Regions from separate parts of the Pseudomonas sp. Lz4W genome, predicted to be linked through region 2. Evidence: predicted binding sites of a transcription regulator. Region 2 holds the regulator's gene; the other holds the start of a gene.
The links. Region 2 encodes sigma-54, which starts transcription at its own class of promoters, with help from an activator protein. Its sites were predicted from a motif close to ANTGGCATNNANNTTGCTNT; they were not measured.
Positions count from the first base shown of each region.

Region 1: a site for sigma-54 is predicted at 5,383-5,402, ahead of flgA (flagellar basal body P-ring formation chaperone FlgA). Genes of this name have one in related genera too.

Region 1 is NZ_CP017432.1:3,649,137-3,664,191, reverse strand. Features, by position in the region: gene B195_RS16735 (glutamine synthetase family protein) at 12-1,253, shown strand; gene B195_RS16730 (MFS transporter) at 1,353-2,684, shown strand; gene B195_RS16725 (flagellar brake protein) at 2,786-3,523, opposite strand; gene B195_RS16720 (flagella synthesis protein FlgN) at 3,616-4,083, opposite strand; gene flgM (flagellar biosynthesis anti-sigma factor FlgM) at 4,143-4,469, opposite strand; gene flgA (flagellar basal body P-ring formation chaperone FlgA) at 4,621-5,289, opposite strand; gene B195_RS16705 (chemotaxis protein CheV) at 5,450-6,412, shown strand; gene cheR (protein-glutamate O-methyltransferase CheR) at 6,426-7,253, shown strand; gene flgB (flagellar basal body rod protein FlgB) at 7,499-7,906, shown strand; gene flgC (flagellar basal body rod protein FlgC) at 7,910-8,353, shown strand; gene flgD (flagellar hook assembly protein FlgD) at 8,369-9,094, shown strand; gene flgE (flagellar hook protein FlgE) at 9,115-10,443, shown strand; gene codA (cytosine deaminase) at 10,616-11,857, opposite strand; gene B195_RS16670 (PucR family transcriptional regulator) at 11,854-13,077, opposite strand; gene codB (cytosine permease) at 13,074-14,339, opposite strand; gene B195_RS16660 (ribonucleoside-diphosphate reductase subunit alpha) at 14,726-15,055, opposite strand, start outside.
Region 2 is NZ_CP017432.1:4,070,955-4,086,009, reverse strand. Features, by position in the region: gene tldD (metalloprotease TldD) at 1-912, shown strand, start outside; gene yjgA (ribosome biogenesis factor YjgA) at 958-1,479, opposite strand; gene pmbA (metalloprotease PmbA) at 1,587-2,933, shown strand; gene B195_RS18735 (hypothetical protein) at 3,085-3,480, shown strand; gene B195_RS18730 (lyase family protein) at 3,473-4,849, shown strand; gene B195_RS18725 (hypothetical protein) at 4,870-5,319, shown strand; gene B195_RS18720 (superoxide dismutase) at 5,321-5,932, shown strand; gene B195_RS18715 (ZIP family metal transporter) at 5,960-6,853, shown strand; gene B195_RS18710 (HPr family phosphocarrier protein) at 6,901-7,173, opposite strand; gene rapZ (RNase adapter RapZ) at 7,190-8,047, opposite strand; gene ptsN (PTS IIA-like nitrogen regulatory protein PtsN) at 8,053-8,514, opposite strand; gene hpf (ribosome hibernation-promoting factor, HPF/YfiA family) at 8,527-8,835, opposite strand; gene B195_RS18690 (RNA polymerase factor sigma-54) at 8,912-10,405, opposite strand; gene lptB (LPS export ABC transporter ATP-binding protein) at 10,590-11,315, opposite strand; gene lptA (lipopolysaccharide transport periplasmic protein LptA) at 11,315-11,860, opposite strand; gene lptC (LPS export ABC transporter periplasmic protein LptC) at 11,847-12,419, opposite strand; gene B195_RS18670 (HAD family hydrolase) at 12,428-12,952, opposite strand; gene B195_RS18665 (KpsF/GutQ family sugar-phosphate isomerase) at 12,952-13,926, opposite strand; gene B195_RS18660 (ATP-binding cassette domain-containing protein) at 14,218-15,027, shown strand; gene mlaE (lipid asymmetry maintenance ABC transporter permease subunit MlaE) at 15,027-15,055, shown strand, end outside.

The DNA of each region.
Region 1 (15,055 bases), 420 kb from region 2:
GGGGCAAGGTAATGACTGCAGCGGGGTTCCTCGAAGGGCGGCGTTTGCAAATGGCCCGGGGGGTGTTGCTGCAATGCATCATGGGCGGTTATCCCGAGGCGCGCTTTTACGGCAGCGATGATGGCGATCTGGCACTGGTGCCTGACCCGGCCCACATCTATCCCTTGCCCTGGAGCCAGCAACCCCGGGCGCTGGCCATTTGCGACGCGGATGAATTCAGCGGTGAAAGCTCGCGTTTGTCGACCCGTGGCCAGTTGAAGGCGGTCATCGCCCGTTATGCCGCTCGCGGCCTGGCGCCGGTGGTGGCGACAGAGCTTGAGTTCTTTGTGTTCGCGCCCAACCCCGATCCGACCCAGCCGTTCCGTCCGCCGGTGGGTCTGGACGGTCGTCGCGAAGACGGTTTTTCGGCGTTCAGCATCAGTTCCAATAACGGTCTGCGGCCGTTCTTCAATGAAGTCTATGAGTGCATGGCGGCACTGGGCTTGCCCCGTGACACCTTCATGCACGAAATGGGCGTCAGCCAGTTCGAGATCAACCTGCTGCATGGCGATCCGCTGCTGCTGGCCGACCAGACCTTTTTGTTCAAGCACCTGCTTAAAGAAGTCGCACTCAAACATGGCCTGACCGTGGTGTGCATGGCCAAGCCCCTGGCGCACACGGCCGGCAGCTCGATGCATATTCACCAAAGTGTGGTGGAACTGGGCAGCGGACGTAATGTGTTCAGCGATGAGGCGGGGCAGCCGACCGCTACCTTCCGTCATTTTATCGGCGGACAACAGGCGGGCATGGCTGACTTTACGGCGCTGTTTGCGCCGAACGTCAACTCCTATCAGCGCCTGTGCCACCCTTATGCATCGCCGAACAATGCCTGCTGGTCCCATGACAACCGTGCCGCAGGGTTGCGGATTCCGGCCAGTTCACCGGTCGCCCGGCGGGTCGAAAACCGCTTGCCGGGGGCAGACGCCAACCCCTATCTGGCGATTGCCGCGAGCCTTGCGGCGGGCCTGTACGGGATTGAAAACGAGCTGGAGCCGACGGCTGCGATCCAGGGTGAATTCGAAGTGCCGGATTCTTTGTCCCTGCCATGTACCTTGCATGCCGCCCTTGAGCGTCTCAAACGCAGTCACTTGGCGATTGAACTGTTCGGTAAGGAGTTCATCGAAGGTTACATTGCGTCCAAGACCCTGGAACTCACCAGCTTCTATGATGAAATCACCCCCTGGGAGCGTCGTGTATTGGCGGCTCAGGCTTAATCGTTCAAGCGCCTGCCACTTGGCATGAGCGTTTGACACTGTGGCCGCCGGCTATCGAAGGATTGCCGGCGGCCCGCACACGGAGCTGCACGGAACGCCATGCACCAAATCTGGAAGTCTTTTCGCGCCCTGTATTTTGCTTCGCTGATGATGTTGATCGGCTCGGGGCTTTTGAGCACCTATCTTGCCCTGCGCCTGGCTGCCGACGATGTCGACGGCTTGTGGATCGGCGCATTGATGGCGGCCAACTATTTTGGTCTGGTGCTGGGCGGCAAGATCGGTCACCGGCTGATTGCCCGTGTCGGTCATATCCGGGCCTATGCCACCTGCGCCGGTATCGTCGGGGCAGCAGTACTGTGCCACGGCCTGACGGACTGGTTGCCGATATGGTTGCTGCTGCGGGTGATCGTCGGTCTGGGCATGATGTGCCAGTACATGGTCATCGAAAGCTGGCTCAACGAGCAGGCTGATGCCAAGCAGCGTGGGGTGGTGTTCAGTCTGTACATGATCGCTTCCTACCTGGGTCTGGTACTCGGCCAGCTTGTACTGGTGATTCATCCGGCCCTGGGCCCTGAATTGCTGATGCTGGTGGCGTTGTGTTTTGCCCTGTGCCTGGTGCCCGTGGCCATGACCCGGCGGATTCACCCGGCGCCGCTGCACCCGGCACCGATGGACCCGAAATTTTTTATGAAACGGGTACCGCAGTCATTGATTGCGGTACTGGGCGCCGGCTCGCTGGTCGGCTCCTTTTACGGCCTGGCGCCGCTGTATGCGTCGCAGCAAGGGCTGTCCACCGAACTGGTCGGCCTGTATATGGGCTGCTGCATTTTCGCCGGCCTGCTGGTGCAGTGGCCGCTGGGCTGGCTGTCGGACCGTTATGACCGGCCTTTGCTGATCCGGATCTTTGCCTTGATCCTGGCGGTGGTTTCATTGCCGCTGGCAATCCTGCCTTCAGTGCCGCTGCAAGTGTTGTTTGCAGCAGGTTGCCTGAGTGCGCTGGTGCAGTTCTGTATTTACCCGCTGGCTGTGGCGTTTGCCAACGACCACATTGAAGGCGAGCGCCGGGTTTCGCTGACCGCCATGCTGCTGGTGACCTACGGCATTGGCGCGAGCATCGGCCCTCTGGTGACCGGGGTGCTGATGAAACTGTTTGGCAGCCATATGCTCTACGCGTTTTTCAGCGTTGCGGGGTTACTGCTGGTTTGGCGCATACGGCCGAATGCGGTCACCAACCTGCACCAGGTCGACGATGCGCCTCTGCATCACGTTGCCATGCCTGACAGCATGTCCAGCTCACCGCTGGTGGCAGCGCTTGACCCGCGGGTGGATGAGCAGGTGGTGCAGGATCAGATGGTGGACAACATCGCGCCGGAGCCTGAACCCGAGCCTGAAACCGGGCATTCAGAACCTGAAACCAGGCCTGAGCCCTGAAGGCAGGAGCGAACTGACTGTAGGGGCGAGCTTTTGATCTCTCTTTGAAGAGCTCGCGAGCAAGCTCGCTCCTACAGGTTTATTTCTTTTTTACAGGCTTATCAGTAGTCGTCTTTATCGAACTGGCGCGCTTCGCGCTGCAGTTGATAGACAAAACGCTCGACCTGACGCTGCACAGCCCCGCTGATGTTGTGAAACCGCAGGCCCGCAAAGGTGACGTTGAGGCGCTCTTCAAAATGCAGGTAGCGCAACTCCACGGCCGTTGTCATGGCGCCGAAGGGCAGGGCGGCACTGAAGCGCTCATACACCTGGCCCAGCTGCATGCTCTCGCCGATATTGCCTTCGAAGCGCAATTTGCAGCCCGTGGCCGATACATCAAGCAGCTTGCCCTTGAGCGGCGCCTTGAGCTTTTCGCCCGCCACATCGACATTCACCAGATTGGCCAGTTTGAGCGCCGCGCGAAATGCGTTGCGCCGCTGGTGGTACAGCACTTCGCCCGGCAGGGCGGTGCGGTAGCAGCGGTGGTCATGGGCGTCGTCAATGGTCAGGCGGCTGGTGCATTCCCAGGCGATGCGTACGCCTTCATGGAAACCTTCAACTCGAAACGGTACGCCGTCCTGAAGAAAACGCTCGCCGTCACGGGGGATCATTTCGTCCAGGGCCATGGAGTTGCCCTCACGATCCACTTCGACCACATAGCTCTGGAAGCGCTGGATGCGGTCCTGGAACGTAATAATCAGCGGGTCATGGCTCTCTTGCAGCATGCGCAGGCTGGAGGCCACTTCCAAAGGTGTGGAAAGCACCTTGGGTGGCTGCGGAGCATCTTGGGAATCGAACACGGTTCAGCGGTCTCCGGACAATAAACAGCAACACGCAGGGGGGTGGCATTTTGCCATTGTGTTGCGTGTCTAGATAGCGTGACCGTGCAGGTTCAGGCCTGGCTGTAAGCGCGGGGTTTATCCAGCATTGAGGTCGAGCCGCGGGCGTCATACAGCGAAGGCGCTTCGCCGCCGTGCAGGATGCGCAACTGATTGGCGGTGATCGCCTGTTGCGTCTGGATCGATTGGCCGTTTAGCAGGTTGGCTGCCTGGCACCGGGCCAGCAACTGGTTCAGCAGATCGCTCTGTGTCAGCAATTGCTCGCCCACGCTGGAGTGGCTGGCAAGGCTTTCGAGGCCGCGGCGGTTGGTGGTCAAGCCCAGGCTTGCCAGTATCTCGCTGCGTCGGCGGCCATGCTGTTCAAGCAGGATGATCAGCGACTGTTTACGCGCCAGAATATTTTCCAGCACCCGCATGTCGCGGCTTTTGAGGGCAATGGACTCGTCCTGCAACAGGCCGAGCAGTTGCTCGGCCGGTGCCAGATCGTCATTGATCAGTTGCAGCAAATTTTCATCGTGGATGTTGTGCATGTCGGGCTCATGGGTGTTAAGCGTCCAAAAGCCTGGCACTGGCCGTGGGCCTAGCGCTCAGCTTCTATATTCAGCAGTTTGCCGGCAACCCGATTGCTGTCGACTTTATAACTGCCATCGGCAATGGCTTGCTTCAATTCGGCAACCCGATTTTTATCGACCACCGGTTGGTCACGCAACGAGTCACTGATTTTCTGCAACTGTTGAGCTTCTTGACTGAGGTGCACAGATTCACCGCTTGGGGCGCTGACACTGGTTTGTTCAGGTTTTTTTGCAGGGGCCGCTTGCGTGGCGCTACCCGCTTCCTGGTTGGCATTGCTGCGGGTACTGCCGCTTAAGGGCGGGGCACTGTTGAGACGGCTAAAGTCGATGACCATGACGAAAAACCTCTGGGTATTTGGACGCTTGCCATGTTTTCGGCCAAATCCGGGAAAACTTTAGGCGCGATTAATCATGGCTGACTGCTTGTCGGTACTGACCTGCGTCAAGGCACAGTGTAGGAAAGTCGCGAAACTGATGCCAATTTTCCTAGAGTGCTACTTCAACCTGGCCCGGTGCGGTAATCCGTGCCCGGATGACGCGCTTGGAGTTCAGGTTCTTAACCCGGATCTGTTCGCTGAGGCCACCATCAGACAGGGCCTCGCCGGGCATCTTGACACTTAATGTGCCGCTACGTGCGCTGATCACCACGTGATCGCCTTTACGCACGGCCGCAGCCTGCTCCAGATGGGTGAGGGTCAGCACCTGATCAGTGACCATGGGCCGCAGCAGCTTTTGCCCCACTGCCAGCTCGGTCGCGGTCAGGTAGCCCTGTTTGATCAGGCTGATATCGCGCTCGCGCAGGGTGACATCGGCGTAGTCGATGACCATGCCGCGCTGCAGGGGGTGGGTCACGGTGACGACATCGCGGAACAGTTTGACCTGTGCCGGAACAAAGATGGTCCAGGGTGAGAGCCCTTCACAGCGTACGCGCACAATGACGCGGCCCATGGGTTGGGCCGGGCTCTCGAGGCTGGCTGTCAATTCCTTGTCACACCAGGCCAGGCGCAGCCGGGGGTCGAGGTTGTTGACCTGGATTTGATAGCGGCCCTCGATCTGACCAGTGGCAAGGTAGTCTTCGACGGTAAATTCAAGAAAGCCCTGGGTCACGCCGATAAGCTGATCAGGCGATGTGAATTCATCGGCGTGGGACGGCATGCCGATAACCGTCAGGCACAAGGCCGCAAGCAGGCTGAAACAGCAGCGCGGCACGTGGCAGGATTTTGTCGTTTTAGCGTTCATGGCAGATAAATAGCAAAGCCCGTGCCGTTTGCCGGGCAATGTGTGTCGTAACTTAAAGTTTTAACAGGAGCTGAGTATGGCCGGGGTGATGGATGCGGTTAACCAGCGCACTCAACTGGTAGGGCAAAACCGCCTTGAACTGTTGTTGTTTCGTCTGGACGGGCCACAGCTGTACGGGATCAACGTGTTCAAAGTCAGGGAAGTGCTGCAATGCCCCAAGCTGACAATGATCCCCAAATCCCATCCAGTGGTATGTGGAGTGGCGAATATTCGCGGGGCGACCATCCCGATTCTCGATCTGGCAATGGCCACCGGGTCGGGTCCCCTGCAAGATCAAAGCAGCCCGTTTGTCATCATCACCGAGTACAACACCAAGACCCAGGGCTTTTTGGTTCGTTCGGTCGAGCGTATCGTCAACATGAACTGGGAAGACATTCATCCGCCACCCAAGGGTGCCGGTCGCGACCATTACTTGACGGCTGTGACGCGACTGGACGAGCAACTGGTGGAAATCATCGATGTGGAAAAGGTTCTGGCTGAAGTTTCGCCTTCGCCGGAAACCATTTCCCAGGGGGTGGTAGATGTCGAAACCCAAGCCAGAGCGCTGTCTTTGCGGGTGCTGACGGTCGATGATTCGTCGGTGGCGCGCAAACAGGTTGCCCGTTGCCTGCAAACGGTCGGGGTCGAGGTGATATCGCTGAACGACGGCCGTCAGGCGCTGGACTACCTGCGCAACATGGCGGGTGAGGGCAAGGACCCGGCCGAAGAGCTTCTGATGATGATTTCGGATATCGAGATGCCGGAAATGGACGGCTATACCCTGACCGCCGAGATTCGTAACGATCCACGCATGAAAAATTTGCACATCATTCTGCATACTTCATTGTCCGGTGTATTTAATCAGGCGATGGTCAAGAAAGTCGGTGCCGATGACTTCCTGGCCAAGTTTCGCCCCGATGACCTGGCATCCCGGGTAGTAGACCGGATCAAAGCAGCAGACCATAGCCAGGGTTCATCCCTGGCGGTCAAAACGATTTAAGAGGCGCGATCATTTGTCGACGGCTAATTTGGATTTTCAACAGTTCCGGGTTTTCCTGGAAAAAGCCTGTGGCATTTTGCTGGGTGAGAACAAGCAGTACCTGGTCTCCAGTCGTCTCAACAAGCTGATGGAGCAGCAAGGGATCAAGTCCCTGGGCGAGCTGATTCAGCGCATTCAGAGCCAGCCCCGCAGCGGGTTGCGCGAGCAGGTGGTCGATGCCATGACCACCAACGAAACCCTGTGGTTTCGCGATACCTACCCCTATGAAGTACTGAAGAACAAAGTCCTGCCCGAGCAGATCAAGGCCAGTCCCGGTCAGCGTCTGCGTATCTGGTCGGCGGCGTGCTCTTCGGGGCAGGAACCCTACTCGCTGTCGATGGCGATTGACGAGTTTGAGCGCAGCAATCCGGGACAGTTGAAAGCCGGGGTGCAAATTGTGGCCACCGACCTCTCCAGCTTGATGCTCAATACCTGCAGAACCGGCGAATACGACAACCTGGCGATTGGTCGCGGTCTGTCGCAAGAGCGCTTGCAGCGCTATTTCGACCCCAAAGGGCCCGGGCGCTGGGTGCTCAAAGCGGCAATCAAGAGCCGGGTCGAGTTCCGCTCCTTCAACCTGCTGGACAGCTACGCCGGGTTTGGCAAGTTCGACATCGTGTTTTGTCGCAACGTGCTGATCTATTTTTCGGCTGAAGTGAAGAGAGACATCTTGCTGCGCATTCACAGCACCTTGAAGCCGGGCGGCTACCTGTTTTTGGGGGCCTCCGAAGCGCTTAATGGCTTGCCGGATCATTACCAGATGGTGCAATGCAGCCCGGGGATCATTTACCAGGCCAAGTAAGCAAAACGGGAGCCCTTGTACGGCTCCTTTTTTATGCCTGCCAATCTTTCCCTGCAGGAGCAGGGAGGGGGCGGCAGAAAAACGGCAGTCAGCGGTCAGGCATTGCCGCTTTTATGACATTGCCGCGCCCCATCTCCCTGCAAAGCCCTGAAATATGGGCCTTAGGTAATTGGCACGGGGTTTGCTCAGTTCATGTCATATAAAGCCTGAATTGCGTTCAGGTCAGCCCACAAAGGTTTCCCGACATGAGCATCAGCTTCGATAAAGCGCTCGGTATCCACGAACAGGCCCTGGGCTTCCGCGCACAGCGGGCCGAAGTGCTGGCGAACAATATCGCCAATGCCGATACCCCGAACTACAAGGCTCGGGACCTGGATTTTGCCTCCGTGCTCGCCGCACAAAGTGACAAAAACCAGAACGGCACGTTTGCGTTGAACAAGACCAACGGCCGGCACATCGAAGCCCAGGGCCTGAGCAGTGGCGACGAGTCACTGCAGTACCGGGTGCCGATGCAACCGTCGATTGACCAGAACACGGTGGATGCACAGCTGGAACAGTCGAACTACGCAGAGAATGCGGTCAACTTCCAGGCCAGCTTCACTTTGCTCAACAGCAAATTCAAAGGGCTGATGTCAGCCCTGCGCGGGGAGTAATTCATGTCTCTAGCCAGTGTTTTCAATATCGCCGGTAGTGGCATGAGCGCGCAGACCACGCGCCTGAACACCGTCGCCAGTAACATCGCCAACGCCGATACCGTGTCGTCGAGCATCGACCAGACTTACCGCGCGCGGCACCCGGTGTTTGCCACCATGTTTCAGGGCGCGCAAAACGGCACCGACGGTTCACTGTTCCAGAACCAGGACGGTGCCGGCAAAGGCGTGCAGGTGCTGGGTGTGGTCGAGGACCAGAGCGAGCTCCAGGCCCGTTACGAGCCCAGCCATCCTTCTGCCGACGCCAAGGGCTACGTGTACTACCCCAACGTCAATGTGGTTGAAGAAATGGCTGACATGATTTCTGCCAGCCGTTCGTTCCAGACCAACGCGGAAATGATGAACACCGCCAAAACCATGATGCAGAAGGTCCTGACCCTCGGTCAGTGATAAGGGACGACGCAAATGAGTGTGACCGATTCCACCAGCGGCCCGACCCTTAATCAGGTACTCGCCAACTCGGCCCGGACCACGACCACCGACACCAGCCTGGGCGGGGCGTCCAAGGCCGTTGCCGGCAGTAGCTCCCTGGGCAAGGATGCATTCCTGCAATTGCTGGTCACCCAGCTGAAAAACCAGAACCCGCTGGACCCGCAGGACAACACGGCGTTCGTTGCCCAGCTGGCGCAGTTCAGCAGCCTGGAGGGCATCACCACCCTGAACGATTCGGTGAATTCCATCACGGGTGGCCTGCAGTCGTCGCAAGCCTTGCAGGCGTCGTCGCTGGTGGGCCGTTCGGTGATAGTGCAAACCGGCGAAGCCTATGTCGACCCCGCCAGCGGCAAGCCGTTTAACGGCACCGTGGTGGTCAAGGATGCCGATTCCAAACCCACCATCACTATTACCGATGCGGACGGTGAGGTGGTCAGGACCATCGACATGGGCACCCAGAAAGCCGGCAATGTCGACTTCACCTGGGACGGCAAGGATGACGACGGCCTGTTGCTGGACAAGGGTAACTACACCTTTACCGCATCCAGTAAAACCGACACGACCACTACCGCGCTCACCACCTACCTGCCAGCCACGGTCAACAGCGTGACCCTGAGTAAGACCGGCGGTGAAATCATGCTCAACCTCGCAGGCCTGGGCAGCATTGGCATATCCAAAGTCCAGACCATTGGCCTCTAAGCCGACCCAAGGAGAGACACATGTCATTCAATATCGGCCTTAGCGGCCTGTATGCGGCCAACAAGCAACTTGACGTTACCGGCAACAACATCGCCAACGTCGCCACCACCGGCTTCAAGGCGTCCCGTGCCGAGTTCGCCGATATCTACTCGGCCAGCAAGCTGGGGATCGGCAGCAAGACGGTCGGCAGCGGCGTCAACCTGGCGGCGGTCTCGCAAAACTTTGGCCAGGGGGCGATCAATAACACCGGCAACCTGCTGGACATGGGCATCTCCGGCAGCGGCTTCTTCGTGCTCAGTGACAATGGCTCCCTGAGCTACACCCGCGCCGGGACCTTCAAGTCCGACAAGGACGGTTACGTGACCAGCACAGACGGCACGTCGCGCTTGCAGGGCTATGGCGTGGATGCCAACGGCAATATCGTCAACGGCACCTTGACCGACCTGCGTATCGATACTTCCAACCTGGCGCCCAAGCCGACCGGCTCGGTGGAGTCCACGATCAACCTGAACTCCAATGCCGACACTATTGATCAGGTCGTGAACAAGTTCGACCCGGGCGAGACCGCCAGCTACAGCAAAAAATTCAACACCACCGTCTACGATACCCAGGGCAACCCGCACCCGATGGATCAGTACATGGTGAAGACCGGTTCCAACACCTGGAAGACCTACACCCTGATCGACGGCCGCAACCCTGATGGCAGCCCGGTCAGCGGCGCCGGCGCCAAAGATCCGGTGGCCTCGACCATGAGTTTCGATTCGACCGGTGCCCTGGTCAGCGTCACGACGCCGAACCCGGTTGCCGGAGGCCCGGACATCATCAGCAGCACTTTGACTGTCGCGGACTGGATGCCTGGCGCAACCGTCAATGGTGCATGGGTGTCCAACGGCGCCAAGGCCAAAGATGACGGCTTTGGCATCAACATGGCCAGTACCACCCAGTACAACACCGACACCTCGCGCAACCCGCCAACCCAGGACGGCTACGCTACCGGCCAGATCAACAACCTGACCATCGATGGTTCAGGCGTGATGTTCGCCAACTTCAGCAACAACCAGAGCCGTGCCATTGGCCAGATCTCGCTGGCCAGCTTCACCAACGAACAAGGCCTGCAGCCGGCGGGCGGTACTGCCTGGAAAGAGACTTTCGCTTCGGGCCTGGCCGGCTACGATGCGCCGAAGGTCGGCAGCCTGGGCGCGATCCAGTCCAACTCGCTGGAAGACTCCAACGTCAACCTGACCAGTGAACTGGTGGACCTGATCAAGGCGCAGAGCAACTACCAGGCCAACGCCAAGACCATCTCGACCCAAAGCACCATCATGCAGACCATTATTCAGATGACCTGATAGCGGGCAGCACGACAAAAAGCCCCGGCACGCCAATGCCGGGGCTTTTTGTTGTTGAAGCAGGGGGCTTGCTACTGATTGTGAGAGCCAGCCTGTTGGCGATTGCAGCGGTGCGGTGTTGCAGCTGTACCGCGTCGTTTGTACCGCTGGCAAGCCAGCTCCCACAATGGCTTCAGGGTCTGTTGAATTCAACCCGCTCCGGTACCCGGGTCATCAGCACTTTGCCGGCACGGATCGAGACCCGGGCCTTGGCCTGGCGGCGTACTGCTTCGTAATCACTGTCGGCGTCCAGTATCACCAGGTTCGCCGGCCGGCCGACGGCGATGCCATAACCCTCGCCAAGGTTGAGGGTGCGGGCACTGTTGTCGGTGACCAGGTCCAGGCAACGTGCCAGGTCTTCGAAGCCCATCATGTGGCAGATGTGCAAACCCGCATCCAGCACCCGCAGAATGTTGCCGTTACCCAGCGGATACCAGGGGTCCTTGATCGAGTCCTGGCCCAGGCACACGTTCATCCCGGCGCGGTCCAGTTCGGCCACGCGGGTCACGCCGCGGCGTTTTGGAAAGCTGTCAAAGCGCCCTTGCAAGTGAATGCTTTCGGTCGGGCACGAAACGAAATTGATCCCCGAAGCCTTGAGCAGGCGAAACAGTTTCGAGCAATAGGCATTGTCGTAGGACCCCATGGCCGTGGTATGGCTGGCGGTTACCCGGCTGCCCATACCGCGGACCCGGGCCTCTTCGGCCAGCACTTCAAGAAAGCGCGAGTGCGGGTCGTCGGTTTCGTCGCAGTGCACGTCCACCAGGCAACCGCTGCGCTCAGCCAGGTCCATCAGAAACTTGATCGAGCTGACGCCTTGCTCGCGGGTGTTTTCAAAGTGCGGAATGCCGCCGACCACATCGGCGCCCATCTCCACTGCACGGATCATCAACTCACGGCCGCCGGCGTAGGACTCGATTCCTTCCTGGGGGAAGGCGACGATTTGCAGGTCGATCAGCCCCCGGGCTTCTTCACGGACCTCGATCATCGCCTTGAGGGCAGCCAGCGTCGGGTCGGTGACGTCGACATGGGTACGCACATGCTGAATGCCATGCTCGGCCAGCATGCGGATGGTGGTGTGGGCGCGCTGTTTGGTGTCTTCATGGGTGATGGTTTCCTTGCGCTGCGCCCAGCGTTCGATGCCTTCGAACAGCGTGCCGCTCAGGTTCCACTCGGGCTGGCCCGCCGTGAGGGCGGCATCCAGGTGGATATGCGGTTCCACCAGGGGCGCGATCAGCAATTGGCCTTGAGCGTCGATATCGCCCGCCTGCGCCATCACACTGGCGCACTGCTGGGTTATGGCGCTAATGCGCTCGCCCTCGCAGCTGACCGTATACAGGCCTGGAGTTTTACGTAGCGTGGCATTGATGATGTTCATGCTTGGTCCTGTCGTTGGGCTTCGGTCATGCGCCACACGAGGAGGGCAACCGAAGCATTCATTCTGAAAAGTGGGTCATCGAGCGATTGTCCGCTGTGTTGCTCGATGCGTTGTATCCGTTGGTTGATGGTGTTTCGGTGAATGTTCAAACGCCGGGCCGCCTGCAGGGCATTGCCGTTTTCCTGGAGCAGGGCGTCCAGGGTTTCAAGCAGGCTGTGGGGTTGCTTGCGCCGGGGCTCGATCATGGAACCCAGGGTCTGCTGCACGAATGCCTCGATCACCGAGCGTTCGCCAATGGCCTGCAACAGGCGCAGCACCCCCAGCTCACTGAAATCACAGAAACCGCTGGCCGGGCGCAGATTTTCTGCAACATCCAGGGCCTGGCGCGCCTCGTTCAGCGCCTGATGGTAGTGGCCGCAATCCTCTGCCTTGCTCGCCACCCCCATGAACAGCGCCATGTCACCGATCATGGCATGCAAGTCGCGATACAGGCAGCCCAGTTCGGCGCGAATGGTTTCGCCCTCGTTCAGCAGCAGGATGAACAGATCCCCCTGGACGATGACCGGCAGCGCGCGGGGCAGGGCACGGGCCCAGATATCCAGATGATCCTGTACGGCCTGTCGCGTTTGTTGCAATAACCGTTCTGCGGCATCCGGGGCATGGTTGTCGAACAGCACGCCGACCGCCGACAGCCGCATTGCCACCAGGCGTCGCGGGCCGTCCAGAGGCAGTTTCAAGTGCGCCGCACGCTGGCGGGCAGTGGCCAGGCTCGGATAATCGCCGCTGAGCAACTGCGCCAGAATGTCGTGGCGTGAACGCTTGGTCTGGCCCATTTGTACCAGCGCCGTGCCGATCAGGTGCGTGACAATAACCATCTTCAGCAAGTACGGCTGTTCGATCAGCACCAGACCGTATTCCTCGCACAGAGCTATGACCGAGTCCGGAATACGCTGAATAAAGGCATCTCCGGTCAGGATCACCAGCCCGGCAATGCCGCTGGCGTCGCCTTCGTGCACCAGACGCAGCAAGTTGGCCTCGTCCCGGGGATGGTTGATGCCGGTGACGAACACCAGTTCGCCGCCCATGACCCATTGCCTCAGGCCTTCGTTCTCGGCCACGTAGGGCCAGCGCACGTTGCGTTGCAGGTTGCAGGCACCGGCGCGCAGGGTCATTTCTTCCAGGCCGGCCAGCCCCAGAATTTCTGCAACCGTGAGGCTCAAATGTCCTCCTGCACGACGGGCAGCACGGCACGCCGGCGGCTGATTTCCAGCAGCAGGATGTAGCACGCGGCGGAAGCGGCAATTCCAACCAGCGGCGCAATCCACGGTGAGCAGTAGGCCAGCAGTGCGCCGAAGGCGTAGGCGGTCAGGCCCGGGACGTTGTAGCGCGGCAGTTTCACACTGGCCAGCGTCGGGTATTTGCCGTGATGGCGATACCAGAAGTCGGCCATGATCACGCCCCCGATGGGCGGGATGATCGAGCCCAGCAGCACCAGAAACGGGATCAGCATTTCATACATGCCGCCAATGGCCAGCACCACGCCGACGGCAGCGGCGATCAGGGTCATGGTGCGGCGCCGTTCGCTGCGCACCAGATGGCAGGCTGCCGCCGACACGTTGTAGATGGTCGGGCCCTGGATCGTCCAAAGGTTCAGGCACAGCATGACTACCGCGGCGAACGACAGGCCCTGGAGCATCATCACGCTGACGATGTCGGCCTGTTGATAGACCATGGCGCACCATGCGCCGGCCACTATCATCAGGCCATTGCCCAGCAGAAAACTGACCACGCTGGCGATGACGGCAATCCGCCCGGTGCGCGATAGCCGGGTCCAGTTGGTGGCTTGGGTCGCGCCGCTGGCGAACGTGCCGAAGACCATGGTGATGGCGGCCGAGAAGGTCATTGCTTCGTGGGGGATTACCGCTGCCAGGCCCTTGAAGCCGCCGACATGGCGGGTGGCGATGTACATGGACACGATCAACAGGACAAACATCAGCGGCACCGAGACCCGCGACAGCACGTCCAGCCCTCTGTAGCCGATAATCGCGGTGATGCTGAAACCCAGCCCGAAAAACACCATCAGCGGCCAGGTGAAGCCTTCAGCCAGGCCGAGCATTTTCACCAGTACGATGGCCACGGTGGCCGTGCCCCAGGCGAACCAGCCCAGCTCGGCAAAACCCAGCAGAAAGTCCGAGAGACGGCTGCCGGCCTCGCCAAAGCAAAAACGCCCCATCAATACCGTATTCAGGCCGCTGCGGGCGGCAATCAGCGCCAGTGCGGCGGCATACAGGGCCAGCAGGCTGTTACCGATGGCCGCAATCCACAGCATGTCGACGAAGTTGAACGCCATGCCCAGTTTGCCGCCGGCGAACATGGTGCCGGTAAAGAACGTGAAGCTGAACAACACCATGGAAATCGATAGCAGCCCCTTGCGTGCAGAACGCGGGGCTTCGCTTAAAGGAAATTCGCCGGGTGCACTCATGTTGTATTTCTCCGCCTCGAATGGGTAGGGCCGTGGTCAGTGGCACCCTGGGGCTAGAGCAATAAGCGGGCCTGTTTCGGGCCAGATGTCAAAACAGAAAAAAGCGGGCAGAGGGCATAGAGGTCGGTGTTCAGGTTGAACATATTTGAAGGGGATTGGCGGGCAGAGGTGTGCAGAGTGATTCATTTTGTAGCGCTGATGCACCGTTGTGGGTGCTTATGGCCAATCGCCGGCTCCGACAACGGGCTGGTGACCTCCTTGTGGGAGCCGGCTTGCCAGCGCTGGACGCGGGTGTGTTGCCCATAAAAAAACCCCCGTTAAACCCAACTGTTACCAGGGTTTAACGGGGGTTTCGGTCAGGCGGTCAAGCCGTCTGACGGCTCAGCTTATTGGCAAGCTTCGCAATCCGGCTCGTCAATGGCGCAAGCCTTTGGCACCGGTGCAGGACCGGCAGGCGCGGCAACCACGTCTTCGCTGTTGTTGCCGTTGGACACCGCGTTGAGCTTGCCGGTGTTGACGGTGGACTTCTCGGTGCTGGTCGCGGCCAGGGCACGGAGGTAGTAAGTGGTTTTCAGACCACGGTACCAGGCCATGCGGTAGGTCACGTCCAGCTTCTTGCCCGAAGCGCCGGCGATGTACAGGTTGAGCGACTGAGCCTGGTCGATCCACTTCTGACGACGGCTGGCGGCGTCAACGATCCACTTGGTGTCGACTTC
Region 2 (15,055 bases):
GCTGCGGATGTGCGGCCTTTGGTGCGCTTCAATGTGAGTGTCATCGTTGAGCAAAATGGCCGTCGCGAGCGCGGCGGTCATGGCGGTGGCGGGCGTACCGATTACCGCTACTTCCTCACTGAAGACCGTGCCATGGGCTATGCCCGTGAGGCGCTGCGCCAGGCACTGGTCAATCTTGAGGCCGTACCGGCTCCAGCGGGCACCATGCCGGTGGTACTGGGTTCCGGCTGGTCCGGCGTGTTGCTGCACGAAGCAGTCGGTCATGGCCTGGAAGGCGATTTCAACCGCAAGGGCAGTTCGGCCTACAGCGGGCGCATGGGCGAGATGGTTGCCTCCAAGCTGTGCACCATCGTTGATGACGGCACCCTGGCCGGTCGTCGTGGCTCGCTGAGCGTGGATGACGAAGGCACCCCGACCGAGTGCACCACGCTGATCGAAAATGGCGTACTCAAGGGTTACATGCAGGACAAGCTCAATGCCCGACTGATGGGTGTGGCCCGCACCGGCAATGGCCGTCGCGAGTCCTACGCGCATCTGCCGATGCCGCGCATGACCAACACCTACATGCTGGGTGGCGAAAGTGATCCGGCCGAAATCATTGCTTCGGTGAAGAAAGGCATCTACTGCGCCAATCTGGGCGGCGGACAGGTGGATATCACCAGCGGCAAGTTCGTGTTCTCCACCAGTGAGGCGTACATGATCGAAGACGGCAAAATCACTTACCCGATCAAAGGCGCGACCCTGATTGGCAACGGGCCGGAAGCGATGAGCAAGGTGTCGATGGTCGGTAACGATCTGACGCTGGACAGCGGCGTGGGCACGTGTGGCAAGGATGGGCAGTCGGTGCCGGTGGGTGTGGGTCAGCCAACCTTGAAGATTGACGCGATCACCGTAGGCGGTACAGGCGGGTGATAAAGACTGGGTGGACTGCAATGCAGCCCACCCATTGGTCGGGGATCAACGCAGACCGCGTTGAACCTCGTCCAGGTCACGAATGTACTTGAACAATTTGCGGCTTGCGGCCGGCGCCTTGTTATGGGCAAGTTCGTGTTGAGCCTGACGCACGAGCGAACGCAATTGCTGGCGGTCGGTCTCGGGGAAATCGGCAACGAACTTTTCAAGTACGTCGTCGGAGCCCGCAATCAAGCGGTCACGCCAGCGTTCGAGTCCGTGGAAACGTTCGTTGTATTGGCGCGAAGAGGCATCTACTTGATCAATCAATGCAAGGATTTCGTCGATCGGTTGATCACGCATCAGCTTGCCGATGAACATCATATGGCGCTTGCGCGCAATATTGGCCGTGTGTTTTGGAGCATCTGCCAGAGCCTTGCGCAAGGCGTCGGTCAAAGGCAGTTTTTTCAGCAAATCAGGCTTGAGTGTCGTGAGACGCTCGCCCAGATCAACCAGAGCATGCAGCTCTTTCTTGACCTGTGTTTTGCTTTTTTCGCCGTCGAAGGCGTCGTCGTAAGAATCAACCATGGTGGCAGTCCGCAAAGAAACGCCGCCATGATAACCAGTCGGGGGCCGCTTGTCCGGCCCGGTCGCTCGGCGGCCCTGCCGAAAACAGAATTTGAGTGGAGAAAACCATGAGTGCAGTACAAAGCGTCGGCCCGCAGGCCTTGCCGGCACTGCAGGAGCAAGTAGAGCAAATCATCGCTGAAGCCAGGCGTCAGGGGGCCAGCGCCTGTGAAGTGGCAGTGTCACTGGAGCAGGGGCTGTCGACTTCTGTACGTCAGCGCGAAGTTGAAACCGTTGAGTTCAACCGCGACCAGGGATTTGGCATCACGCTCTATGTGGGTCAGCGCAAGGGGTCGGCCAGCACTTCGGCCACCGGTCCCGATGCCATCCGCGAAACCGTTGCGGCGGCTCTGGCAATCGCCAAACACACTTCTGAAGATGAAAGCTCGGGCTTGGCCGACGCCAGCCTGATGGCGCGCGACCTGAAAGACTTTGATGTCTTCCACACCTGGGATATCACCCCGGAACAAGCCATCGAAAAAGCGCTGGCTTGTGAAGCCGCGGCATTCGAGGCCGACAGCCGCATCAAAAACGCCGACGGCACCACCCTGAGCACCCACCAGGGCTGCCGGGTGTATGGCAACAGCAACGGTTTTATCGGTGGCTCGGCTTCGACCCGCCACAGCCTGAGCTGCGTGATGATTGCCGAAGGCGACGGCCAGATGCAGCGTGACTACTGGTATGACGTTAATTGCCAGGGTGAGTTGTTGATGGATGCAGCAACCATCGGCAAGCGCGCAGCAGAGCGGGCGGCCCGGCGACTGGGTTCGCGTCCGGTGCCCACCTGCGAAGTGCCGGTGCTGTTCTCGGCCGAGTTGGCCGGCGGCTTGTTTGGCAGCTTCCTGGGGGCGATCTCGGGGGGCAACCTGTACCGCAAGTCATCCTTCCTGCTGGACGCGATGGGCCAGCAGATCTTCCCTGAATGGCTGACCCTGGATGAGCGCCCGCATTTGATGCGTGCCATGGGCAGTTCGTCGTTCGATAACGATGGCCTGGCCACCTACGCCAAACCGTTCATCAAAGACGGCGAGCTGGTGTCCTACATCCTCAGCACCTATTCCGGACGCAAGCTGGGCCTGCCAAGTACCGCCAACGCGGGCGGCGTGCACAACCTGTTCGTGACCCATGGCGATGAAGACCAGGCCGCGTTGATCCGGCGCATGGGGCGCGGTTTGTTCGTCACCGAGCTGATGGGCAGCGGGCTTAACATGGTGACGGGGGATTACTCCCGTGGCGCCGCAGGTTTCTGGGTCGAGAATGGCGAGATCCAGTTCCCGGTTCAGGAAGTGACCATCGCCGGCAACATGCGTGACATGTTCAAGCAGATCGTTGCCGTAGGTAATGACCTGGAGTTGCGCAGCAACATCCGCACCGGCTCCGTGTTGATTGAACGGATGACGGTGGCTGGCAGCTAATTCCTCCCGGCGTACACCAGGGCGTATCACCTGTCGGGGGGATACGCCTTTTTTGTGTCTGCACAAGATTGCGCGGCACAGCCTTTAGCAGGCTTGTGTTGATAATCAATATCGCTTAATAATGAATCTCATTATCGAGTGAGCCTGGGTCATGAGTTCTGCCTTGCATGAAGGGCCTTATCTGGAAAGCTGGCGCTGGATGAGCCGCCAGATCCGTTGCGGGCTGGCGCCTGATGAACCGCGCCTGATTGAGCACTACCTGGCCGAGGGCCGCTATCTGGCCTGCTGCACGTCAACGTCGCCCTGGACGATTGCCGTGACCAGCTTCCGGCTGCTGCTGGACACCGCAAGCGACACTGCGCTGCCCTGGCAGTGGCGCACCCTGTGTCTGGACCACGCCTGGCGTCCGCTGCGCGATATCGAAACTCAAGCCCTGTGTGCCTGCCGCCTCAAGCACTGGCAAAGCTTTGCCTGGCGATTGGCAACCTGCGAGCTCGAGCCCTCCATTTCTCTAACAGAACTGCTGCAAGGATTTCCCGATGAGTAATACCCGTATCGAACGTGACAGCATGGGTGAATTGCACGTGCCTGAGGCTGCGCTGTATGGCGCCCAAACCCAGCGTGCGGTGAATAACTTCCCGATCAGTCATCAGCGCATGCCCGCGCAATTCATTCGCGCACTGATCCTGGCCAAGGCTGCCGCGGCCAAGGCCAACGTAGAACTCAAGCAGATCAGCGAAGCGCAGGGCAGCGCCATAGTCGAGGCCACGCAGATTCTTTTGGCCGGCGATTTCATGGAGCACTTCCCGGTGGATATTTTCCAGACCGGCTCGGGCACCAGCTCCAACATGAATGCCAACGAAGTGATTGCCACGCTGGCCTCCCGGGTACTGGGAGAGGCGGTCAATGCCAATGATCACGTCAACTGCGGGCAAAGCAGCAACGACATCATCCCCACCACCATTCACGTCAGCGCCGCGCTGGGCCTGCATGAGGAGCTGCTGCCGGCGCTGTCCCATCTGGTGCAGGTGATTGAGCATAAGGCTGAACAGGTTCACGTTTACGTCAAAACCGGCCGCACGCACCTGATGGACGCCATGCCGGTGCGCATGAGCCAGGTTCTCAATGGCTGGGCGCAGCAGCTGCGGGCCAATATCGGGCACTTGCACGACCTGCAGCCGGCCCTGCAATCGCTGGCACAGGGTGGCACTGCTGTGGGCACCGGGGTCAACGCGCATGCGCAATTCGCCGGGCTGTTCAGTCAGCAGCTCAGCGCACTGACCCATGTGCAGTTCACGCCGGGTAAAGACCTGTTCGCCCTGATCGGTTCGCAGGATACCGCCGTATCCGTCTCGGGCCAGCTCAAGGCTACGGCCGTATCGCTGATGAAAATCGCCAACGACCTGCGCTGGATGAACTCCGGCCCGCTGGCCGGCCTGGGCGAGATCGAGCTTGAAGCCTTGCAGCCGGGCTCTTCGATCATGCCGGGCAAGGTCAACCCGGTGATTCCTGAAGCCACGGCCATGGTTGCGGCCCAGGTGATCGGCAATGACACGGTGATCACCATCGCCGGTCAGTCCGGCAATTTCGAACTGAATGTGATGTTGCCGGTGATTGCCCGCAACCTGCTGGGCAGCATCGAACTGCTGGCCAATTCCAGCCGTTTGCTGGCGGACAAGGCGATCGCCAGCTTCAAGGTTAACGACGCCAAGCTAAAGGAAGCGCTGTCGCGCAACCCGATTCTGGTGACGGCGCTGAATCCGATCATTGGCTATCAAAAGGCCGCTGAAATAGCCAAGACCGCCTATCAACAGGGGCGCCCGGTGATAGACGTTGCCCTTGAATACACAGATCTGCCACGCAGCCAGCTTGAAGTCTTGCTCGATCCCGAGAAGCTGACAGCCGGCGGCGTTTAACCCCTCGCCTGGAGGTTCACATGGAGCACTGGAAACGCACGATCGAAAGAGCCAATCGCTGTTTCGCTGAGGGCGAGCTGGTCGATGCCCGCGAGCATTATCTGCAAGCGCTTGCGCTGGCCCAGGTACTGCTCGAGCGCTGGAGTGATGCCGATGAGGCGGTGGCGGCCTGCGTTATTTCGCACCACAACCTGGCAGATTTGCATCTGCGCCTCAATCAGCCAGAGGAGAGCGTCGAGTACCTCTGCGCCATTCACCAGCGCTTGTTGCAAACCATGCAGAACCCGCGTCTGGGGCCGGCATTGCGAGAAGCAGCGCTGCGTCAGAGCAGCAAAACCTATGTCGAGCTTTTGAACTTCATCAGCGATCACGGCGAATACCCGCGTTCCAATCTGTTGCTCAAAAGACCCGTGGCGCAGTCCGGTCACGGGTTTTCAACAGTCAGCGGCCATCATCCAGGAGCACATTGATATGACTTTTACCTTGCCTGCCTTGCCTTATGCCTACGACGCACTTGAGCCGCATATCGATGCGCAAACCATGGAGATTCACTACACCAAGCATCACCAGACCTATATCAACAACCTGAATGCCGCAGTGGAAGGGACTGAATGGGCGCAGTGGCCGGTTGAAAAATTGCTCGCCGGAGTTCAGCAACTGCCGGAAAAGCTGCGGGCCGCAGTCATCAACCAGGGTGGCGGACATGCCAATCACTCGCTGTTCTGGCAAGTCATGAGCCCGCAGGGCGGCGGTAATCCGGACGGTGCGCTGGCCAAGGCGATTGATCAGCAACTGGGTGGCCTGGAACTGTTCAAGGAGAACTTCACCAAGGCCGCCCTGACCCGTTTTGGCAGCGGTTGGGCATGGTTGAGCGTGACCCCGCAAAAGACCCTGGTGGTGGAAAGCAGCGGCAACCAGGACAGCCCGCTGATGAATGGCAACACCCCGATTCTGGGGCTCGACGTATGGGAGCACGCTTACTACCTGCGCTATCAGAATCGCCGTCCGGAATACATCAATGCGTTTTACAACGTGATCAATTGGCCAGAAGTGGCGCGCCGGTATCAAGCAGCGATTGCCTGAGCCTACTTAAAAGGATTCGGGCCGATTATGGGCACGCAAATATTGGCAGTCGGCGGGGTGCGGATGTTCCGTTATGCCCTCGGCATGCTCTTGCTGTTGGCGGGCACGGCCTTGTTGGTGGCCAAGGGACTGCTCTGGCTGGACCTTGAGCCAAGAATGTTGCGGGCGTTGCAGGGTGGATCGCTCTGCGCGCTGGGCACCGCTTTAGGCGCAGTACCGGTACTGGTCATCCGCAAAATGCCGGTGGCGGTGAGCGATACCTTGTTGGGCTTCGGGGCCGGGGTGATGCTGGCAGCCACGGCTTTCTCGCTGGTTGTGCCCGGCATTGCGTCGGCCCAAAGCCTGGGGTTGTCATCATGGGCGTCGAGCGGGCTGGTCAGCGCGGGCATCCTGCTGGGAGCGTTCTGTCTGTTTTTGCTCGATCGCAAGGTCAGCGGAGCGGGGCCGGAGATGTTCCTCAACCGGCCTGGCGAGCCGCTGATTGCGCCACGTATCTGGTTGTTTGTCATTGCGATTGTGGCGCACAACATTCCTGAAGGAATGGCGGTCGGGGTGTCGGCAGGGGGAGGCATGCCGGATGCCGATAGCCTGGCGATGGGCATCGCCCTGCAGGATGTGCCGGAAGGTCTGGTGATCGCATTAGTGTTGGCGGGTGCCGGGATGTCGCGGGTCAAGGCATTCCTGATTGGCGCCGCTTCCGGTCTGGTCGAACCGGTATTTGCGCTGCTCTGTGCCTGGCTGGTGAATTTGGCCGAGGTGTTGTTGCCACTGGGCCTGGCGCTGGCAGCCGGAGCCATGTTGCTGGTGGTGACGCAAGAAGTGATCCCCGAGTCGCGGCGCAATGGTCACGAGAAGCTTGCAAGCCTGGGGTTATGCGTCGGGTTCTGCTTGATGATGGTGATGGATACGGCGTTGGGGTAAACGCTGCAAACTGCCGGGGGAGCGTCTAGCGGCGCTCCTGCAATTGGCTATTCGCCCTCGTCAAAGTAGTTGTTGATGAGTTTGACCAGTGCATCCAGTGCTTCCTGCTCTTGTTCGCCCTCGGTCTTGAGGTGGATCTTTGTGCCCTTGCCAGCGGCCAGCATCATCATGGCCATGATGCTTTTACCATCGACCATGGATTCTGCGGTACGTCCTGCTCTTACCTGGCATGGAAACTGTCCGGCTATGCCTACGAACTTGGCGGATGCCCGAGCGTGCAAGCCCAGCTTGTTGATGATTTCAATTTCCAGTGCAGGCATCGCGGGGTTGATCCTTTCAAGTAAGGTCGCGGTGGCGAACCTGGACATTCTTCAGAGTTTGTTGCAGGCATTTGCCGAGTCGCTCGGTCAGATACACCGAGCGGTGATGACCGCCAGTGCAGCCGATCCCTATGGTGACATAGGCGCGGTTGCTGGCGGCGAAGCGGGGTAGCCATTTGAGCAGGTAGCTGGAGATGTCCTGGAACATCTCTTCGACATCAGGCTGCGCTGCCAGGTAATCCGCAACGGGCTGATCCAGCCCTGACAGCTCGCGCAGTTCGGGCTTCCAGTAGGGGTTGGGCAAGCAACGCACGTCAAATACCAGGTCGGCATCGACCGGCATGCCGCGCTTGAAGCCAAACGACTCGACCAGAAAGGCGGTGCCGGGTTCAGGCTTGTTCAGCAGGCGCAGCTTGATGGTGTCGCGCAGCTGATACAGGTTCAGATTGGTGGTGTTGATCGTCAGGTCGGCAAGGTCGGCAATGGGCCCGAGCAACTGGCTCTCATCACGAATGGCCTCGGCCAGTGAACGGCTCGCGCTGCTCAGTGGATGCCGCCGACGGGTTTCCGAGAAGCGCTTGAGCAAGGTTTCTTCATCGGCGTCGAGGTACAGAACATCGCACTGGATATGCCGGTTGCGCACTTCTTCAAGCAATTGCGGAAAGCGTGACAAATGGCTTGGCAGGTTTCGCGCATCGATCGATACCGCCACCAGCGGCTGTGCCAGTTCAGTATGAATCAGTGCACGTTCCGCCAGCTCTGGCAGCAAGCCGGCGGGCAGGTTGTCGATGCAATAGAAACCGTTATCTTCGAGGACGGCGAGGGCGGTGCTTTTACCGGAGCCGGAGCGTCCGCTGACAATGACTAGGCGCATGATAATTAACCGTTCTGTACGTCCAGAACAACCTGATACAGCGCTTCGTTACTGGGTGCGCTGCGTAATCGTTCACGCACATCTTTGCGGTCGAGCATGCTGGCGATCTGCCGCAGCAGTTCCAGGTGTGCGTCGGTAGCAGCTTCTGGCACCAGCAAAACGAACAACAGGTCGACCGGCGCGCCATCGATGGCGTCGAAATCTATGGGAGCGTCAAGATGTAGCAAGGCACTGACAGGCGACTCGCAGCCCTTGAGGCGGCAATGGGGGATGGCGATGCCGTTACCAAAACCGGTGGATCCCAGTTTTTCACGGGCAATAAGGCTCTCGAAGACATCTTGCATTTCCAGACCCGGCACTTCGCGGCTGATCAGGGTGGCAATTTGTTCGAGTGCGCGCTTTTTACTGCCGCCCGGCGCGTTCACCAAGGAACGGCCGGGGGTCAGGATATTTTCAAGTCGAATCATGGTTATGGAGTATTAACGACCCGTGGCGCCCTGGAGCAGGCTTTGGGTCTTTTCCTTATGCTTTTTCAGTTGGCGATCAAGCTTGTCGTAGAGGCTGTCAATGGCCGCATACATGTCTGGATCGACGGCATTGGCGACAACTTCGCCACCGTGAATGTTGAGGGTGGCCTCGATTTTCTGTTTTAGTTTTTCAACAGAGAGAATCACCTGCACATTGGTGATCTTGTCGAAGTGACGTTCCAGCCGTGCGAATTTTTCGTTGATCGAGTCGCGGAGCGCTTGGGTGACTTCCAGATGTTGTCCACTGATGTTGACTTGCATGCAGTTTCTCCTTCTGTTGCCATTGCATAAAGTGGCAGGCCGACCAGCCTGCCACTGAAACGCTGTGGCCCGTGGCTTACATCAAACGCTTGCGTTCGCTCGAAGGCGCTATCCCTAAGGATTCGCGGTACTTGGCGACGGTGCGACGGGCCACCTGAATACCTTGTGCCTCCAGTAAACCAGCGATCTTGCTGTCACTCAACGGCTTTTTCTGATTTTCAGCCGCCACCAGTTTTTTGATGATGGCGCGTATCGCAGTGGACGAGCATTCACCCCCTTCGGAGGTGCTGACGTGACTGGAAAAAAAGTACTTCAATTCATAAATGCCCCGCGGGGTATGCATGAATTTCTGGGTGGTGACCCGGGAAATGGTTGATTCGTGCATGCCGACGGCTTCTGCAATGTCATGCAGTACCAAAGGTTTCATTGCCTCGTCGCCATACTCCAGAAAACCGCGCTGATGCTCCACGATCTGGGTCGCCACTTTCATCAGGGTTTCGTTGCGGCTCTGCAGGCTTTTGATGAACCAGCGCGCTTCTTGCAGCTGATTGCGCATGAAGGTGTTGTCGGCGCTGGTGTCGGCACGACGAACGAATCCTGCGTATTGCGGGTTGACCCGCAGGCGCGGTACCGACTCCTGGTTAAGCTCGACCAGCCAGCGTTCGTTGTCTTTACGAACGATCACGTCAGGCACGACGTATTCGGCTTCGCCGGATTCGATCTGCGACCCCGGACGTGGATTAAGGCTCTGTACCCGTTCGATGACCTGGCGCAGTTCGTCTTCTTTGAGCTTCATGCGGCGCATGAGCTGGCTGTAGTCGCGGGCGCCCAGCAGGTCGATGTAATCGGTTACCAGGCGCTTGGCTTCGTTCAACCAGGGCGTGTTGGCCGGTAGCTGGCGCAATTGCAGCAGCAGGCACTCGCTCAGGTTGCGCGCACCAATGCCGGCCGGTTCGAATTGCTGGATACGGTGCAGAACGGCTTCGATTTCATCGAGTTCAATGTCCAGCTCGGGATCGAACGCCTCAAGGATCTCTTCGAGAGTTTCGTCGAGATAGCCCTGGTTGTTGATGCAGTCGATGAGGGTGACGCCGATCAGTCGGTCGGTGTCGGACATCGGTGCCAGGTTCAGTTGCCACAACAGGTGACTTTGCAGGCTCTCACCGGCCGAGGTGCGGGTGGTGAAGTCCCATTCGTCATCATCGTTGCTGGGCAGGCTGCTGGCGCTGGTTTGATAAACGTCTTCCCAGGCTGTGTCGACGGGTAGCTCATTGGGAATGCGTTCGCTCCAGTCGCCTTCTTCCAGGTTGTCCACAGTAGGCGCGGACTCTTGATAGGAAGGTTCCTGGATGTCGCTGTTGGGTTTTTGCTCAATGTTGTCGGCTAAAGGATCTGAATTGTCGAAGTCGTCGCCGTCTTCCTGGCGCTCGAGCATCGGATTGGATTCCAGAGCCTCCTGGATCTCCTGTTGCAGGTCCAGGGTCGACAATTGGAGCAGGCGGATGGCCTGTTGCAGCTGCGGTGTCATCGTCAGCTGCTGGCCCATTCTCAGGACTAGCGATGGTTTCATGGCTGGGGCTTAAGACCTTATTCGCCGGCGCGCATGGCGCCATCCACTACCAAGGCGCGTGAGCGCCAAACATAAGCAAATTATATGCCTGAAACCGGTGCGTTTGCCTAGAGCACCAAGGTAATAAAAGTCGTGACGACTTTTTGCTGTCCTTGGCGCCCGGAAATTCGCGATGCATCTGGCCTTACAGGCGGAACTCGTGGCCCAGATACACTTCTCTGACCAATTCATTGGCCAGAATGGTTTCAGCATCACCTTCGGCTATCAACTGCCCATCGTTGACGATGTAGGCGGTTTCGCAGATGTCGAGGGTTTCACGGACGTTGTGATCGGTGATCAGTACGCCAATGCCCTTGGCCTTGAGGTGATGAATGATTTGCTTGATGTCGCCCACAGATATCGGGTCAACGCCGGCAAAGGGTTCGTCGAGCAGGATGAATTTCGGGGCGGTTGCCAGTGCCCGGGCGATTTCGACCCTGCGTCGCTCACCACCGGACAGGCTCATGCCGAGGCTGTCGCGGATGTGGCTGATGTGGAACTCCTGCAGCAGGCTTTCGAGTTCCTTGCGACGACCGGCCTTGTCGAGTTCTTTGCGCGTTTCGAGGATCGCCATGATGTTATCGGCGACCGAAAGCTTGCGAAAGATCGAGGCTTCCTGGGGCAGGTAACCGATGCCGGCGCGTGCGCGGCCGTGCATGGGCTGGTGGCTGACATCCAGGTCGTCGATCAGTACGCGTCCCTGGTCAGCCTGGACCAGGCCGACAATCATGTAGAAGCATGTGGTCTTGCCTGCACCGTTAGGGCCGAGCAAACCCACGATTTGCCCGCTGTCGATTGACAGGCTGACATCACGTACCACCTGGCGACTCTTGTAGCTTTTAGCCAAATGCTGGGCTTTGAGGGTTGCCATTACTGGGCCTTCTGCTGGTCGGTTTTCTTCTTCGGCTGGATCACCATGTCGATGCGCGGGCGTGGTGCGGTGACTGTGGAGCCATTGGCGCGTCCGGCGTTTGCGACCTGTTTCACCGTGTCATAGACGATCTTCTCGCCTTCGGTGGTGTTGCCGTCGTTGATGACCTTGGCCTTGTCGATCAGCACAATGCGGTTTTGCGGCGCATGGTACTGAATGGTTACGGCGTAGGCCTGAACCGGCTTGGAGTCGGTTGCTTTTTGCAGCTGCTCGAAATAGGCCAGGTTGCCGACTGAGGTCACGATATCAATTTCACCCGCAGCATTGCGGGTAATAGTGACGGTGTTGCCGGTGATTTTCATCGAGCCCTGGGTGATGATTACATCGCCCTTGTAGGTCGCGACGCCTTGTTTGTCATCCAGCTGGGCTTCATTGGCCTGGATGCGGATTGGCTGTTCGTTATCGTTCGGCAGAGCCCAGGCGCTCACGCTTCCCAGTGCTGCGCTCAGGCTGAGCAATAAAGGGAGGGATTTAACGAGACTCATACTGTCCTCTTACGTTGGACAGCAGGTCCATCCTGCCGTCTTTCAAATATGCTTTCATGCCCTTGCCAGTTGTTACGCCGCCAGCGCCGTCGATTCTAACGTCTCGCTCGGTCTGCGCATATTGCTTCTGGGGGAATACAGTCATGCGGGAACTGGTAATAACCGTAGTGCGATTTTTTTCATCTGTGCGGGCCACACGTACCGAGTCGATCAGCTCGACCTCGGTGCCGTCCGGATTAACTTCTCCGCGCTCGCTCTGTACGTGCCACGGGAAGGCCGTGCCGCGGTACATTTGCAGGTCGGGCTTGGTCATCAGGGTGACTTCCGATGACAGCACATGCTCGATTTTGTCGGATGTCATTTCATACTGCAGTTTGCCGTCCGGCAAGAACTGCAGGCTGCGCGCATTAAGCGCGTAATAGTCGATAGCGCTTTCATCGACGGCCGCTTTAGGGGTGTCGAGAAAACGTTCGGGGCTGATATTCCAGTAGCCAACTGATGCGAACAACGCAGCAATGACCGTGAATAACAGGATGTTACGGATCTTTTTGCTCAGCATGGAAAACTCTATAGGTAGGCTGCGTGGGCCGCGTCTAGACGGCCTTGAGCGCGCAAAATCAACTCGCAGAATTCGCGTGCGGCACCTTCTCCGCCTCGTGCCTGAGTGACGCCATGGGCGTGCTCGCGAACAAAGCTGGCAGCATTGGCAACTGCCATGCCCAGACCAACTCGGCGGATAACCGGTAAATCAGGCAGATCATCGCCCAAATAGGCGACCTGTTCATAGCTTAGGTTGAGTTGGCCAAGAAGCTCGTCCAATACCACCAACTTGTCTTCGCGCCCCTGATACAGGTGCGCGATCCCCAGGTTTTGTGCGCGACGTTCAACCACCGGGGTTTTACGGCCGCTGATAATCGCGGTCTGAACCCCGGCGGCCATCAGCATCTTGATACCCAGACCGTCCAGCGTGTTGAAGGTCTTGAACTCGCTGCCGTCTTCAAGGAAGTACAGGCGGCCGTCGGTCAAAACCCCGTCAACGTCGAAAATGGCAAGTTTTATGTCTTTGCCGCGCTTGAGTAGTTCAAGGGTCATTACATCACTCCTGCGCGTAGCAAGTCGTGCATGTTCAAGGCACCAACCGGCCGGTCTTCCTTGTCGACTACAACCAGTGCGTTGATTTTGTGGTCTTCCATGATTTTCAAGGCTTCGGCGGCGAGCATGTCGGCCCGTGCGGTTTTGCCATGGGGGGTCATGACTGCATCAATGCTTGCGTTGCGGATATCGATTTCGCGATCCAGGGTTCTGCGCAAGTCACCGTCAGTGAAGATTCCGGCCAGGCGACCATCTTCTTCTATAACCACGGTCATGCCGAGACCTTTGTGCGTCATTTCCATCAATGCATCCTTGAGCAGCGTGCCGCGGACAACCTGCGGCAAGTCTGCGCCCGAGTGCATGACGTTTTCGACTTTCAGCAGCAGGCGGCGGCCCAGGGCTCCACCGGGATGCGAAAAGGCAAAGTCCTCAGCGGTAAAGCCACGGGCTTCGAGCAAGGCTATGGCCAGAGCATCACCCAGCACCAGCGCGGCAGTAGTCGAGGAGGTCGGTGCCAGGTTCAACGGGCAGGCCTCCTGAGCCACGCGGGCGTCCAGGCTGACATCGGCGGCTTTGGCCAGTGGCGACTCGGGGTTGCCGGTGATGCAGATCAACTGGATACCCAAACGCTTGATCAGGGGCAGCAGGGTGACGATCTCTGCAGTCGACCCCGAGTTGGACAGCGCGAGAATAATGTCATCTCGGGTAATCATGCCCATGTCGCCATGGCTGGCTTCGGCCGGATGGACGAAAAAAGCGGTGGTACCGGTGCTGGCCAGAGTCGCAGCAATTTTGTTGCCGATATGCCCGGACTTGCCCATGCCGACCACGACTACCCGGCCCTTGCTGGCCAAAATCATCTCGCAAGCGCGTACGAAGTCTGCGTCGATATGAGCCAGCAAACCTTCTACGGCTTGCAGTTCGAGGCGGATGGTACGCTGAGCAGATTGGATCAGGTCGCTGGATTGGCTCATGTTTGAAGTCAGATAGCCTGAGAAAAGGCAAAGATTATAGCGGTAATGCGCAATTCCCTCACGCTAGATCGTCGTGCTTTGTTGTCTGCGCTACAAACTACTGCCGGGATTACAGCTGAATCGAATTTATTTCGCTGTCTGGAACCTGATACGGCACTCCTTCGGCCTTGGGCGGTCACTATCAGCAGTGCTATAGTTCGCCGCCAGTTCGGCCCGCTCAGGGAACGCGCCTCCCGATAAAGGGGCAAAGTGTCCGGGTGAGAGGCAGAGGCTGCATCGCAAGGAGTTTAGATGAGCGCCGATAACGCCTACGCGGTCGAGCTGAAGGGAGTGTCCTTCAAGCGCGGTACGCGCAGCATCTTCAATAATGTCGATATTCTGATTCCGCGTGGCAAAGTCACGGGAATCATGGGGCCTTCCGGCTGCGGCAAGACCACCCTTTTACGTTTGATGGGAATGCAACTGCGTCCCAGCAGCGGTGAGGTGTGGGTCAACGGTCAGAACCTGCCGACGTTGTCGCGCAGTGATCTGTTCGATGCCCGTAAGCACATGGGGGTGTTGTTTCAAAGCGGGGCGTTGTTCACCGACCTGGACGTATTCGAGAATGTGGCCTTCCCGCTACGGGTTCACACCCAGTTGCCGGAAGAAATGATTCGCGACATCGTGCTGCTTAAATTGCAGGCGGTGGGACTGCGCGGAGCCATTGATCTGATGCCCGACGAGTTGTCTGGCGGCATGAAGCGCCGGGTTGCCCTGGCGCGTGCGATTGCCCTGGACCCGCAGATCCTGATGTATGACGAACCTTTTGTCGGGCAGGACCCCATCGCAATGGGGGTTCTGGTTCGCCTGATTCGTCTGCTCAATGATGCCTTGGGCATCACCAGCATCGTGGTTTCTCACGACCTGGCTGAAACAGCGAGTATCGCTGACTATCTGTATGTAGTCGGCGATGGTCAGGTGCTGGGGCAGGGTACGCCCGAAGAGTTGATGAACGCCGATAACCCGCGTATTCGTCAGTTCATGAACGGCGACCCGGATGGTCCTGTTCCGTTTCACTTTCCGGCGTCGGACTACCGAACCGATCTTCTGGGGAAGCGCTGATGCGCAAGCATTCAATTATGGATCGTGT